One region of the Paenibacillus sp. FSL R5-0636 genome, then DNA from elsewhere that is predicted to be linked to it. Evidence: a T-box and tRNA genes for the amino acid it is inferred to sense, from the RefSeq annotation. Region 1 holds a T-box; the other regions hold tRNA genes.

Region 1 (4,719 bases):
TCAGTGCTGATGGTGCTGTAGTGTACAATGCGATTTTGTTCATCCCAGAAAATACACCGTTTGACTATTACACAAAGGAATATGAAAAAGGTCTTGAGCTCTATTCCAACGGTGTGTTGATCATGAACAAATGTGCGGATCTGCTGCCTGATTACTTCAGTTTTGTAAAAGGTATGGTGGACTCAGAGGATCTTTCCTTGAACATTTCCAGAGAGATGCTCCAGCATGACCGTCAGCTGACTCTGATCGCTAAGAACATTAAGAATAAAGTGAAAAGCCAACTGCAAAGCCTGCTGAAGGATGAAAGAGAGAAATATGAGCAGTTCTATAATGCTTTTGGCAGACAGCTTAAGTTTGGTGTTTATAACGATTATGGGATGCACAAAGACACCCTTCAAGATTTACTAATGTTCTACTCCTCCAAGGAGAAGAAGCTGGTTACGCTGGACGAATACGTCTCAAGAATGCCAGAAGATCAGAAGTATATCTACTATGCTTCCGGAGAGTCGATCGACAGAATCGAGAAGCTCCCGCAAACCGAGCTTGTATCGGATAAAGGGTATGAAATTCTCTACTTCACTGATGATATTGATGAATTTGCGATCAAGATGATTCAGTCTTATAAGGAAAAAGAATTTAAATCCGTATCCAGCGGAGATCTGGGGATCGAAGCCGACGAAGCGGACAAGCCAACAGAAGCGGAAGAGAACGAAAACAAGGAGCTTTTTGAAGCGATGAAGGACATCCTGTCCGGCAAAGTGAAAAATGTTAAAGCTTCCAAACGTTTAAAGACTCATCCGGTATGTCTCTCTGCAGAAGGTGAGCTGACGATCGAGATGGAGAAAATTCTGAAATCGATGCCGAATGGCCAAGAGGTGCAAGCGGATAAGGTACTTGAAATCAACATCCATCACGAAGTATTCCAGTCCTTGAAGGCGGCAGCAGAGAACGACAAAGAAAAGCTCGGTTTATACACGAACCTGCTGTACAACCAAGCGCTGTTGATCGAAGGTCTACAGGTTAGTGATCCTGTTCAATTCACCAATGATATTTGCAAAATCATGAAATAATATGAAGTACAGAGACCATCCAATTGTATTATGATTGGGTGGTCTTTTTTATTTCAGCATTTCATTTTGTTGTGCGAAAAAGTAGTAATCAATTTCAGAGTCATTATTTGTGCAACCGCTGATCGAATAGATAATTTCACCTTGTGTGCTTTTTTTACTCGTCACTTCGGAGCAGGTATCGGTTCTGACTCCTGTGTTGCTTCCACCGAATGCATCATTAGAGGTATCATAGCTATAATTAATCACGTTACCGTCAAATTTCAAATCCTTAAATATAGGATCGCCTTCATCTGTGTAACTTGTAACGCGTATATTGTCTGCTTTTTTGCTGGAGAGATTAGTTATAAATTTCTCGAATTTATCTAGGTTGTACACTTTTTCCCAAGAAACAATATCCCCTCTACTGATGGCTTCTTTGGAAGTATAGGGTTCACTTTTGGGAAGAGAATTAACTTTATTATCGGAACAACCCCATACTCCTCCTAGTAAAAGAAAAGAGAGTGTAAGCAAATTTACCTTTTTCACTGAGGAACCTCCTTGTAACGTATTTATATAAAAGACGGAGATTAACTGGAAAAGTTACAGTGAGCTTGATTTTTCACATTGACAATAAACAACAAATTGAGTATTATTTTCTCTAACTTGAATATGTAAAAGCAAAGAAGAGAAAGAGTACCACGGCAATTCTTTCAACAGAGAGCTCCGGTCGCTGAAAAGGAGTAAAGAAAACCCTTGGGAATATGGTCTCAGAGCTGCGCATCGAAACCTTATGGGTTGTAGGCTGCGCCGGAACCTGCATCCGTTACAGTGCTAGGGTATAAACGTTAATTAACGTCGTACCTGAAGAGGTAAATGTCATGAGGCATTTATAAAATTAGGTGGTAACACGTGAGTAGAACTCTCGTCCTTTGTGGATGGGAGTTTTTTTGTTGTCTAAAAAAGGAGGAAAAGGTTAATGAGTAATGTGTTTATAGGTGGCGCTTGGCCGTATGCGAATGGATCTTTACATCTTGGGAGATTATCAAGTGTGTTGCCTGGGGATGTGCTGGCACGATATTTTCGCTCCAAAGGGGATAACGTATTATATGTATCAGGCAGTGATTGCCATGGAACACCCGTAGCGGTTCAGGCTGCGAATGAAGGGATTACGCCCGGAGCTTTTGCAAGCAGATATCATGAAGAGTTTCTGAAGTGTTTTGAACAGCTGGGATTTAGTTATGATCTATATACTCGAACGGATCAACAGCAGCATCATAAGGTCGTGCAAGAGTTGTTTACAAAGCTACTAGAGAATGGTCATTTATATAAAAAAACCATTGCGCAATGTTACTGCGAGGTGGATCAGCGCTTTTTGCCAGACAGATATGTGGAAGGGACTTGTCCGGTATGTGGCCAGCGGGCGCGAGGGGATCAATGTGATTATTGTTCTACGATTCTAGATCCTGCCGATTTGTTAGACAGAGTATGCAAATTATGTGGTAATACACCATCAGAAAGGCCGACAGAACATTATTATCTTAGCTTATCTAATTTTCAGTCTGAATTAACGGAATATGTAAAGGAAGCACAATTTTGGAGAGATAACGCTATAAAACTGACCAAACGTTATTTACAAGAAGAGCTGCAGGACCGCGCGGTAACAAGAGACTTGTCTTGGGGTGTAGATGTTCCTGTGGCTGGATTTGAAGATAAAAAGATTTATGTTTGGATTGAGGCGGTAAGTGGTTATTTATCAGCCAGTAAGCAGTGGGTTGCACAGTCCGGAGGAAGCTGGGAGGATTTTTGGTTAGAGGAAAAAGGGGAGATTACTGCTTATTATGTGCATGGTAAAGACAATATTCCTTTTCACACTTTAATATGGCCGGCTGTGTTATTAGGAGCTGGAGGTCTGCATTTACCGGACAGGATTATATCTAGCGAATATTTAACCCTTGAAGGGCAGAAGTTCTCCACTAGCCGAAACTGGGCGGTCTGGGTACCTGATATTTTAGAGCGGTATCAGCCAGATTCTATTCGTTATTTCTTAATTGCTAATGGACCCGAGAAGCGGGACACGGATTTTTCCTGGAGAGAGTTTATTTATAGCCATAATGGAGAGCTGCTTGGAGCATTTGGTAACTTTGTGAATCGTTCATTGGCTTTTGTAGATAAGTTTTATGAAGGGAAAGTGCCGAATGGGCAATTGGATAAGGGGTGGAATGACAACATTGACCTCTTGTATCTCGAATCAGGGCGGCTTATTGAGGCTGGGAATCTAAAAGATGCGCTGGAGTATATTTTTTCTTATGTGCGCAAGGCAAACCAGTATTTCGACCTGCAAAAACCATGGATACAGATAAAAGAGGATCAGGTTTCTTGTGATTCTGCAATATACACATGTGTGCAGATTATTGCGAACCTAGCGAATTTGTTACATCCGTTTCTGCCGTTCTCTTGTGACAAGATCAGGGGGTTCCTGTCGTTAGAACTACCGAATTGGCAGCCTTGCTCGGTACCCCCTTACCAACAGGTTACTGATTTACAATTATTGTTTGAACGAATTAATATTAACCGTATTAAAGAAGAAGAGGATAGGCTCGTTCAACAACAAGTGAATAAATAGAGCTGGTATTATCCATTCTTGAAACTCTCAATAAACTTTGAAGCCAATGATGACAAGTATTTATCCTTAATCCAGACGGCGGCGACCCGCGTGCGTAGTGATTCACTACTGATTTCTTTATAGATCAAATTACTGTTACTCGTTAATTCGAAAGCGGATTTGGGAATGATTCCGATGCCAAGACCAGCGTTTGCCCAGAGCAGTGTTGTTCTAGCATCATCATTCATGCAGAAAATCAGCGGATCAAAGCCGTTCTCAAGACATGTTTCCCGGATAAGCTGCTCAAAACGGCGGTAGATAATAAGCGGCTTATCCTTTAGCTCACCGATCTCAATAAAGTTTTCATCCGTTTTCCAGTCATACTCAGGTGTCATTACGGCAATCATAGGTTCAGCTTGTGTGTAAAGACACTCTAAATTTGTACCATTAAAGGGTGTCCTTACAATTCCGACTTCGACAATGCCTTTATTCAAGAGGTCAATGATTCTAAAGGTATTTCCTTCATGAATCTCAAACTTCACACCTTTATAGGTTTTGTGAAATTCACATAGCCGATCTTGAAGCAACGTAGCTCCAGAGGAAGAAACTGTACCAATGGCTAGGGTTCCTTTTAAACCTTTGACAAAATCAGTGAGCTCACGGGCAGTGGAATCTGCCAGCTCCAGAATTTGTTGGGCACGGTCCCGCAAAATGGCTCCAGCTTCAGTGAGCTGCACGCTGCGTGGACCTCGTTCCACTAGCTTTACACCGAGTTCTTCCTCCAGGAGCTTTAGCTGCTGGCTCAGCGGAGGCTGGGCCATTTGCAGTTTTTTGGCTGCAGATGTGATCTGTCCTTCCTCAGCTATCGCCATAAAATATTTAAGCTGTCTAATATCCATATAAAAATCCTCCGAACTTGAGATATGCTAATCGTATGGGAGCGATACGAATCCAATATTATTAATATGTGAGTAGATATGCCATAATCATAACTGTTCTTATACATATTTCAAGTGGTTAAATACTTCTTATGTTGGGTGTGGATAAATTTGTTCAAAATTGCAGTAT
Region 2 (4,719 bases), 1.9 Mb from region 1:
GTTACCCGCGACAAGACGGAAAGACCCCATGGAGCTTTACTGCAGCTTGATATTGAATTTGGGTACGATCTGTACAGGATAGGTGGGAGCCGTAGAAATCGGAGCGCAAGCTTCGGTGGAGGCGCCGTTGGGATACCACCCTGATCGTATCTAGGTTCTAACCTAGTACCCTTACCGGGTACGGGGACCGTGTCAGGCGGGCAGTTTGACTGGGGCGGTCGCCTCCTAAAGAGTAACGGAGGCGTTCCAAGGTTCCCTCAGAATGGTTGGAAATCATTCGCAGAGTGCAAAGGCATAAGGGAGCTTGACTGCGAGACCTACAAGTCGAGCAGGGACGAAAGTCGGACTTAGTGATCCGGTGGTACCGCATGGAAGGGCCATCGCTCAACGGATAAAAGCTACCCTGGGGATAACAGGCTTATCTCCCCCAAGAGTCCACATCGACGGGGAGGTTTGGCACCTCGATGTCGGCTCATCGCATCCTGGGGCTGAAGTAGGTCCCAAGGGTTGGGCTGTTCGCCCATTAAAGCGGTACGCGAGCTGGGTTCAGAACGTCGTGAGACAGTTCGGTCCCTATCTGTCGTGGGCGCAGGAAATTTGAGAGGAGCTGTCCTTAGTACGAGAGGACCGGGATGGACGTACCGCTGGTGCACCAGTTGTTCCGCCAGGAGCATGGCTGGGTAGCTACGTACGGACGGGATAAGCGCTGAAAGCATCTAAGCGTGAAGCCCCCCTCAAGATGAGATTTCCCAATTAGTAAGACCCCTTGAAGACGACGAGGTAGATAGGTTGGAGGTGGAAGTGCAGCAATGCATGGAGCTGACCAATACTAATCGGTCGAGGGCTTATCCTATACTTAGAATGCAGATTCGTTTCGGATTCAGTTTTCAGGCGATTAAGCCTGGTATGAATATTCCCTGATAGCTCAGTTGGTAGAGCACTCGACTGTTAATCGAGTTGTCACAGGTTCGAGTCCTGTTCGGGGAGCCATATGGAGAGGTGTCCGAGTTTGGCCGAAGGAGCACGATTGGAAATCGTGTAGGCGCCACAAGCGTCTCGAGGGTTCGAATCCCTCTCTCTCCGCCACAAATTTTTAATTAGTATGGCCCGTTGGTCAAGGGGTTAAGACACCTCCCTTTCACGGAGGTAACATGGGTTCGAATCCCATACGGGTCACCAAATTTTCACTTGATTTATCCTAGTGGACTTTGGTACAATAACAATTGTTGTTTATGGAGGCTTAGCTCAGCTGGGAGAGCATCTGCCTTACAAGCAGAGGGTCGGGGGTTCGATCCCCTCAGCCTCCACCATAACATATTTTACTGGCGCGGGGTGGAGCAGCCCGGTAGCTCGTCGGGCTCATAACCCGAAGGCCGCAGGTTCAAATCCTGCCCCCGCAACCAATTAACTTAAGCAATTATATCTTTTGGAACCGTGGTGTAGTTGGCCTAACATGCCTGCCTGTCACGCAGGAGATCGCGGGTTCGAATCCCGTCGGTTCCGCCATTTTCATCATGGCTCGGTAGCTCAGTCGGTAGAGCAGAGGACTGAAAATCCTCGTGTCGGCGGTTCGATTCCGTCCCGAGCCACCATTTATCATCACAAAAGAATGAGTGCCATGCCGGTGTAGCTCAATTGGTAGAGCAACTGACTTGTAATCAGTAGGTTGGGGGTTCAAGTCCTCTCGCCGGCACCATCCTTGGAGGATTAGCGAAGTGGCCAAACGCATCAGACTGTAAATCTGCTCACGTAAGTGTTCGGTGGTTCGAATCCATCATCCTCCACCAGTTTTTAGGGGCATAGTTTAAAGGTAGAACAACGGTCTCCAAAACCGTTGGTGTGGGTTCAATTCCTGCTGCCCCTGCCAAGTTCTTTCTAAAGTTTAATATGGCGGCCGTGGCGAAGGGGTTAACGCACCGGATTGTGGTTCCGGCATTCGTGGGTTCGAGACCCATCGGCCGCCCCATTTTCTTTAAAATGAATAATGGCAACAATATCAACTTAATATGGCGACTGTGGCGAAGGGGTTAACGCACCGGATTGTGGTTCCGGCATTCGTGGGTTCGAGACCCATCAGTCGCCCCATTTTACTTTAAAATGTTATTGGGGATTAGCCAAGCGGTAAGGCAACGGACTTTGACTCCGTCACTCATAGGTTCGAATCCTATATCCCCAGCCATTTTATGCGGACGTGGCTCAGCGGTAGAGCATCGCCTTGCCAAGGCGAGGGTCGCGGGTTCGATTCCCGTCGTCCGCTCCAAAATTTACATGGCGCCATAGCCAAGTGGTAAGGCAAAGCTCTGCAAAAGCTTTATCCCCAGTTCAAATCTGGGTGGCGCCTCCATTTAGTTCATATGTGCCGGCGTGGCGGAATGGCAGACGCGCTCGACTCAAAATCGAGTGGGAAACCGTGGAGGTTCGAGTCCTCTCGCCGGTATCTTAAAAAGGTTAGTAAGAATGCTTTTATAAGCAATCTTACTAACCTTTTTTCTTTATGTTCTTAGTTTTACAGGATTAAGCCGTTGAATAGAGGAGTTTCTCTATTTCAACGGCTTTTTTTAATCTGATTAGTGATTAACCTGATTGATTATTAATGCGGAATGCTCGCGGGGTATGACCTATTTCTCGTTTAAACATATTGCAGAATTGGGCATCGTTCACAAAACCTGCAGCAGCAGATACTTCAGAGATTTGCATCTGAGTATGACGTAATAGAGATTTTGCATAATCCAGGCGTTTTAACAGCAAATACCGCAGGGGTGAAGACCCGAACCGTTCTTTAAATAGATGGCGAAAACGATCGTAGCTATATCCGGACATTTCTGATAGTGTTTCGACGGACAATTTATGGCGATAATGCTCATTCATATAATTAAGGACATATTGTACTCGGTCTTCTGTTGGGGATTGATATCCAGAGGCACTAAGAAGCCTCATAAGATGGACGGTAATCTCGCTCATTTGTAGGTTTAGAAGCTCAGAGAATCCGTCTTGCTTGCGTGTAAACTCTGCTTTCATTCGCAGCAGGATTTGAAGAACGGTCTTATCTTTATCATCTTCATATACGCCGAGCAGATTACTCATATTAGGGTGTTCCGAGTGGAAGCCTACAAATAATACATTTGCATCCTCACGGTGGTGCTCGTCATGTTTATGATTGGGTGGCACAAGCGCGAAAGAAGAGGAGCGAAAATGGTAACTTCGTGGGCCAACATTGGTTGTCCCTACCCCCTGTAAATAATAGACCAGTTCGTAGCATTCATGCTGGTGTGGAGGGATATAAGTATTTAGCTCATGTGTGGCACTTACAATATATAGAACACGATCCATGATGATCCTCCAATACTTATGTTTTAGCCGAATCGTACAAAACTATGACCGAAATCATATAATTATTTTTAATAATATTTGTTATGATCGTATCAATAAATCCGAAAGTTCGCAACCTGACTGGCCATCTCGTTCGGAAATAAAGCGGATTATTAATAATAATGGTATTTTTATTGCTATTTTTGAGCCTAAACGTTAAATTTATTACTTTTAATGATACTTTATTTGGAAAAAAGAGAATTTCCATTTGAACCGTGAATTATACAATGGGTGAAGATGGGGATTCTGCCGGATTACTAACCAACTAAAATTAGGGGTGGAATAGAGTAATGAATAAAAAAGTTCTTTCTTTGTTGTTATTAATGGTGATGGTTCTGGTCACAGCATGTGGGAATAACACGTCCAATAACGGTTCTTCTGCGAATACTGGATCAAACGCTGCTGAGGGTGGAGAAACAGGTTCAGGGGATAAACTCAAGGTTGTATTGCTGATTCCGGGGACACTTGGGGATAAATCATTTTTTGACTCCGCTAATAACGGCTTGCAAAAGGTTAAGGATGAACTAGGTGCAGTAACAAAGGTTGTTGAAATGGGCGTTGATAAAACGAAATGGGAGCCTACATTTAACGATATCGCTTCCGAGGATTGGGATGTAATTATTTCTGGCGGTTCTGAAATTACAGAGATGTTTAATGCAACGGCAGAATTGTATCCAGACAAAAAATTCATTAATTATGATACCGACATCGATGAAGCACCAGATAACATGTACAACATGTCTTATGCGACAAATGAAGTATCTTTCTTGGCAGGTGCCGTAGCAGCATTAGCTACACAATCGGATATGCCGAATGCTACCCCTGAGAATGTGATTGGGTTTGTGGGCGGTATGGATATTCCGGGGATTAATGCTTTCTTGGTCGGCTACATTCAAGGTGCTCAGTACGTTGATCCTGATGTAAAAGTGGCTGTGTCGTACGCTGGTGATTTTGTTAACCCGGCAAAAGGTAAGGAGCTGTCTCTAATTCAATATAACTCCGGTGTGGATGTTATTTTTAACGTGGCTGGGGGTACAGGTCTTGGGATCTTTGACGCAGCTAAAGAGAAGAAAAAATATGCAATCGGTGTAGACTCCGATCAGGCAATGTTGATTAACGATACGGATAGTGAAAAAGCAAATCTAATCGTTACTTCATCTATTAAAAAGATTGATACGGCTATTCTAGGTGCAGTGAAGAGATTGCAAGAGGGAACGCTAGAAATGGGCAAACGTGATGTGTTGAGCTTTGTAGATGATGGTGTAGGTATTGCTGAGAATGATATTTATAAAAATGTATTCCCGGCTGATCTTCAGGCCAAGGTTGAAGAAGTGAAGCAAAAGCTGATCA
Region 3 (4,719 bases), 3.2 Mb from region 1:
TTAGAGGGGGTGAAATCTACTATGAACCATAGTCTTATCTATGAAGGCTCACGGACACAGCTGCTTCAGCAGCTTATTTATTTTGATGAGGAAAAAATCGCATTTCTAAATCAATACTTTCCGGTACGAAGCAAGGATAGAAGCAATGCTGAAACGCTGTTGTCCCGTTATTGCTCCGAGCTGGAACAATTACTAACTGAGTTTAATGGTGAAGATTTAAATTCTCAGGTCTTTATCGGAAGCCAGTTGCAGCTTCGTTACTTGGACGATAATACTACAGATATCTATACCATCGTATTTCCTAACCAAGCAGAACCTAACGATAACAAGATTTCTATGTTGTCACCTATAGGCATGCAGTTGCTGCTGGCTGAGCTCGGCAGTACTTGTCAGCTAGCGATTCCTTCAGGTCAACTAGAGGTGAAGATCGAAAGTATTAAGTTCGTGAATAATGGTGAGGTAGGCGTTCTTATATAAGGACGATCCCTTATAAACCCACTACAGCAGCGTCCCTTTCCTATATTAAGGAGGGGGGCGTTTCTATTATTTAAGTCTCCGTAAGATATGTCCAATCAAAAAAACACCCGCCTAATACCGGCAGGTGTTTCTCATTATAAGCGGGTGATGGGAATCGAACCCACGCTATCAGCTTGGAAGGCTGAAGTTCTACCATTGAACTACACCCGCAAAGGTATAAAATCGGGATGACACGATTTGAACATGCGACCCCCTGGTCCCAAACCAGGTGCTCTACCAAGCTGAGCTACATCCCGTTAACAATACTATAACTGCTTAGTAATAAAATGGCGCGCCCTGAGAGATTCGAACTCCCGGCCTTTTGATTCGTAGTCAAACGCTCTATCCAGCTGAGCTAAGGGCGCAAAATCTATATGGAGCGGACGACGGGAATCGAACCCGCGACCCTCGCCTTGGCAAGGCGATGCTCTACCGCTGAGCCACGTCCGCAAAAACATGGTGCGCGTGAAGGGACTCGAACCCCCACGTCGTGAAACGCCAGATCCTAAGTCTGGTGCGTCTGCCAATTCCGCCACACGCGCACACTTTAAAGAAAATGGTGAGCCATGAAGGACTCGAACCTTCGACACCCTGATTAAAAGTCAGGTGCTCTACCAACTGAGCTAATGGCTCTCATAAATGGCTGGGGATATAGGATTTGAACCTATGCATGACGGAGTCAAAGTCCGTTGCCTTACCGCTTGGCTAATCCCCAATAATAATTAACTAAATGGCGGAACCGACGGGATTCGAACCCGCGATCTCCTGCGTGACAGGCAGGCATGTTAGGCCAACTACACCACGGTTCCATAGACATAATGCATAAGTGTAAATTGGTTGCGGGGGCAGGATTTGAACCTGCGGCCTTCGGGTTATGAGCCCGACGAGCTACCGGGCTGCTCCACCCCGCGTCATTAATAAGTATATACTATTCATTTTCACCATACCAGCTTATCCCTAAACATAATGTATAAGAGTAAATTGGTTGCGGGGGCAGGACTTGAACCTGCGACCTTCGGGTTATGAGCCCGACGAGCTACCGGGCTGCTCCACCCCGCGTCAGTGAAAATAATATGGTGGAGGCTGAGGGGATCGAACCCCCGACCCTCTGCTTGTAAGGCAGATGCTCTCCCAGCTGAGCTAAGCCTCCATGATATGACCCGTATGGGATTCGAACCCATGTTACCTCCGTGAAAGGGAGGTGTCTTAACCCCTTGACCAACGGGCCATGCTAATAATTTTTATGGCGGAGAGAGAGGGATTCGAACCCTCGAGACGCTTGTGGCGCCTACACGATTTCCAATCGTGCTCCTTCGGCCAAACTCGGACACCTCTCCATAAATGGCTCCCCGAACAGGACTCGAACCTGTGACAACTCGATTAACAGTCGAGTGCTCTACCAACTGAGCTATCAGGGAATATGGTGGGCCTTAGTGGACTCGAACCACCGACCTCACCCTTATCAGGGGTGCGCTCTAACCAGCTGAGCTAAAGGCCCTTCTAAGACATATTAATATTAAGGGCAAAAAAAATACCACGGGTAATGTGGTTGTCCGCTTGGCGGCGTCCTACTCTCCCAGGACCCTTCGGTCCAAGTACCATCGGCGCTGGAGGGCTTAACGGTCGTGTTCGGGATGGGTACGTGTGGAACCCCTCCGCTATCGCCACCAAACGGGCATTTACAGCGTAAATGCTCAGGCTTAATCGTCTGAAAACTGAATCCGAAACGAATCTGCATTCTAAATATTGGATAAGCCCTCGACCGATTAGTATTGGTCAGCTCCATGCATTGCTGCACTTCCACCTCCAACCTATCTACCTCGTCGTCTTCAAGGGGTCTTACTAATTGGGAAATCTCATCTTGAGGGGGGCTTCACGCTTAGATGCTTTCAGCGCTTATCCCGTCCGTACGTAGCTACCCAGCCATGCTCCTGGCGGAACAACTGGTGCACCAGCGGTACGTCCATCCCGGTCCTCTCGTACTAAGGACAGCTCCTCTCAAATTTCCTGCGCCCACGACAGATAGGGACCGAACTGTCTCACGACGTTCTGAACCCAGCTCGCGTACCGCTTTAATGGGCGAACAGCCCAACCCTTGGGACCTACTTCAGCCCCAGGATGCGATGAGCCGACATCGAGGTGCCAAACCTCCCCGTCGATGTGGACTCTTGGGGGAGATAAGCCTGTTATCCCCAGGGTAGCTTTTATCCGTTGAGCGATGGCCCTTCCATGCGGTACCACCGGATCACTAAGTCCGACTTTCGTCCCTGCTCGACTTGTAGGTCTCGCAGTCAAGCTCCCTTATGCCTTTGCACTCTGCGAATGATTTCCAACCATTCTGAGGGAACCTTGGAACGCCTCCGTTACTCTTTAGGAGGCGACCGCCCCAGTCAAACTGCCCGCCTGACACGGTCCCCGTACCCGGTAAGGGTACTAGGTTAGAACCTAGATACGATCAGGGTGGTATCCCAACGGCGCCTCCACCGAAGCTTGCGCTCCGATTTCTACGGCTCCCACCTATCCTGTACAGATCGTACCCAAATTCAATATCAAGCTGCAGTAAAGCTCCATGGGGTCTTTCCGTCTTGTCGCGGGTAACCTGCATCTTCACAGGTATTAAAATTTCACCGGATCTCTCGTTGAGACAGCGCCCAAGTCGTTACGCCATTCGTGCGGGTCAGAATTTACCTGACAAGGAATTTCGCTACCTTAGGACCGTTATAGTTACGGCCGCCGTTTACTGGGGCTTCGGTTCATAGCTTCGGGTTACCCCTAACCACTCCCCTTAACCTTCCAGCACCGGGCAGGCGTCAGCCCGTATACTTCGCCTTGCGGCTTCGCACAGACCTGTGTTTTTGCTAAACAGTCGCTTGGGCCTTTTCACTGCGGCCCCCTCGTGCTATTCACACTACCGGGGCACCCCTTCTCCCGAAGTTACGGGGTCATTTTGCCGAGTTCCTTAACGAGAGTTCTTCCGCGCGCCTTAGAATTCTCTTCTCGCCTACCTGTGTCGGTTTGCGGTACGGGCACCTTCTCCTGGCTAGAGGCTTTTCTTGGCAGTGTGAGATCATGACCTTCGCTACTATAATTTTCGCTCCCCATCACAGCCTAGCCTTAACGATGTGCGGATTTGCCTACACATCAGCCTCACTGCTTAGACGGACATCCATCAGTCCGCGTCACTACCCTCCTGCGTCACCCCATCGCTCATAGCGGATTACGGTGGTACAGTAATTTCAAACTGTTGTCCTTCGACTACGCCTTTCGGCCTCGCCTTAGGTCCCGACTTACCCTGAGCGGACGAGCCTTCCTCAGGAAACCTTGGGCTTTCGGCGGATCAGATTCTCACTGATCTTTTCGTTACTCATACCGGCATTCTCACTTGTGTAGTGTCCAGCGCTCTTTTCAGTACACCTTCAACCCCTACACAACGCTCCCCTACCCCAGATACATACGTATCTAGCCATAGCTTCGGTGGTGTGTTTAGCCCCGTTACATTTTCGGCGCAGAGTCACTCGACCAGTGAGCTATTACGCACTCTTTCAATGGTGGCTGCTTCTAAGCCAACATCCTGGTTGTCTGTGCAACTCCACATCCTTTCCCACTTAACACACACTTGGGGACCTTAGCTGATGGTCTGGGCTGTTTCCCTTTTGACAATGGATCTTAGCACTCACTGTCTGACTCCCGGCAATAAGTATATGGCATTCGGAGTTTGACTGAGCTTGGTAATCCTTGCGGACCCCGCACCCAATCAGTGCTCTACCTCCACTACTCTTATACCGAGGCTAGCCCTAAAGCTATTTCGGGGAGAACCAGCTATCTCCGAGTTCGATTGGAATTTCTCCGCTACCCCCACCTCATCCCCGCACTTTTCAACGTACGTGGGTTCGGGCCTCCAGTGCGTGTTACCGCACCTTCACCCTGGACAGGGGTAGATCACACGGTTTCGGGTCTACGTCCACATACTAAGTCGCCCTATTCAGACTCGCTTTCGCTGCGGCTCCACCTTCTCGGCTTAACCTTGCATGTTAAACGTAACTCGCCGGTTCATTCTACAAAAGGCACGCCATCACCCATAGATCGGGCTCTGACTTTTTGTAAGCACACGGTTTCAGGTTCTATTTCACTCCCCTTCCGGGGTGCTTTTCACCTTTCCCTCACGGTACTGTTTCACTATCGGTCGCCAGGTAGTATTTAGCC

Evidence for each region. The T-box of region 1 lies ahead of metG (methionine--tRNA ligase). A T-box ahead of a tRNA ligase gene usually reads a tRNA of that ligase, here a tRNA-Met.
Region 2: it encodes a tRNA-Met, which carries the amino acid that the T-box ahead of metG (methionine--tRNA ligase) is inferred to sense. The anticodon was not compared.
Region 3: it encodes a tRNA-Met, which carries the amino acid that the T-box ahead of metG (methionine--tRNA ligase) is inferred to sense. The anticodon was not compared.

What each region holds. Positions count from the first base shown of each region.
Region 1 is NZ_CP150232.1:4,205,146-4,209,864, reverse strand. It holds gene htpG (molecular chaperone HtpG) at 1-1,070, shown strand, start outside; gene MKX34_RS19105 (DUF4362 domain-containing protein) at 1,119-1,595, opposite strand; T-box leader at 1,721-1,982, shown strand; gene metG (methionine--tRNA ligase) at 2,026-3,672, shown strand; gene MKX34_RS19095 (LysR family transcriptional regulator) at 3,681-4,550, opposite strand; gene MKX34_RS19090 (ABC transporter ATP-binding protein) at 4,701-4,719, shown strand, end outside.
Region 2 is NZ_CP150232.1:6,134,692-6,139,410, reverse strand. It holds rRNA gene MKX34_RS28045 (23S ribosomal RNA) at 1-853, shown strand, start outside; tRNA gene MKX34_RS28040 (tRNA-Asn) at 915-990, shown strand; tRNA gene MKX34_RS28035 (tRNA-Ser) at 994-1,086, shown strand; tRNA gene MKX34_RS28030 (tRNA-Glu) at 1,105-1,179, shown strand; tRNA gene MKX34_RS28025 (tRNA-Val) at 1,235-1,310, shown strand; tRNA gene MKX34_RS28020 (tRNA-Met) at 1,327-1,403, shown strand; tRNA gene MKX34_RS28015 (tRNA-Asp) at 1,429-1,506, shown strand; tRNA gene MKX34_RS28010 (tRNA-Phe) at 1,517-1,592, shown strand; tRNA gene MKX34_RS28005 (tRNA-Thr) at 1,621-1,696, shown strand; tRNA gene MKX34_RS28000 (tRNA-Tyr) at 1,702-1,787, shown strand; tRNA gene MKX34_RS27995 (tRNA-Trp) at 1,794-1,867, shown strand; tRNA gene MKX34_RS27990 (tRNA-His) at 1,891-1,966, shown strand; tRNA gene MKX34_RS27985 (tRNA-His) at 2,010-2,085, shown strand; tRNA gene MKX34_RS27980 (tRNA-Gln) at 2,105-2,179, shown strand; tRNA gene MKX34_RS27975 (tRNA-Gly) at 2,186-2,260, shown strand; tRNA gene MKX34_RS27970 (tRNA-Cys) at 2,271-2,344, shown strand; tRNA gene MKX34_RS27965 (tRNA-Leu) at 2,359-2,437, shown strand; gene MKX34_RS27960 (AraC family transcriptional regulator) at 2,575-3,330, opposite strand; gene MKX34_RS27955 (BMP family ABC transporter substrate-binding protein) at 3,660-4,719, shown strand, end outside.
Region 3 is NZ_CP150232.1:963,693-968,411, reverse strand. It holds gene MKX34_RS04195 (GreA/GreB family elongation factor) at 22-477, shown strand; tRNA gene MKX34_RS04190 (tRNA-Gly) at 617-687, opposite strand; tRNA gene MKX34_RS04185 (tRNA-Pro) at 700-773, opposite strand; tRNA gene MKX34_RS04180 (tRNA-Arg) at 805-881, opposite strand; tRNA gene MKX34_RS04175 (tRNA-Gly) at 892-966, opposite strand; tRNA gene MKX34_RS04170 (tRNA-Leu) at 974-1,058, opposite strand; tRNA gene MKX34_RS04165 (tRNA-Lys) at 1,074-1,149, opposite strand; tRNA gene MKX34_RS04160 (tRNA-Gln) at 1,157-1,231, opposite strand; tRNA gene MKX34_RS04155 (tRNA-Asp) at 1,248-1,325, opposite strand; tRNA gene MKX34_RS04150 (tRNA-Met) at 1,351-1,427, opposite strand; tRNA gene MKX34_RS04145 (tRNA-Met) at 1,499-1,575, opposite strand; tRNA gene MKX34_RS04140 (tRNA-Val) at 1,591-1,666, opposite strand; tRNA gene MKX34_RS04135 (tRNA-Glu) at 1,673-1,744, opposite strand; tRNA gene MKX34_RS04130 (tRNA-Ser) at 1,761-1,853, opposite strand; tRNA gene MKX34_RS04125 (tRNA-Asn) at 1,859-1,934, opposite strand; tRNA gene MKX34_RS04120 (tRNA-Ile) at 1,938-2,014, opposite strand; rRNA gene rrf (5S ribosomal RNA) at 2,072-2,188, opposite strand; rRNA gene MKX34_RS04110 (23S ribosomal RNA) at 2,263-4,719, opposite strand, start outside.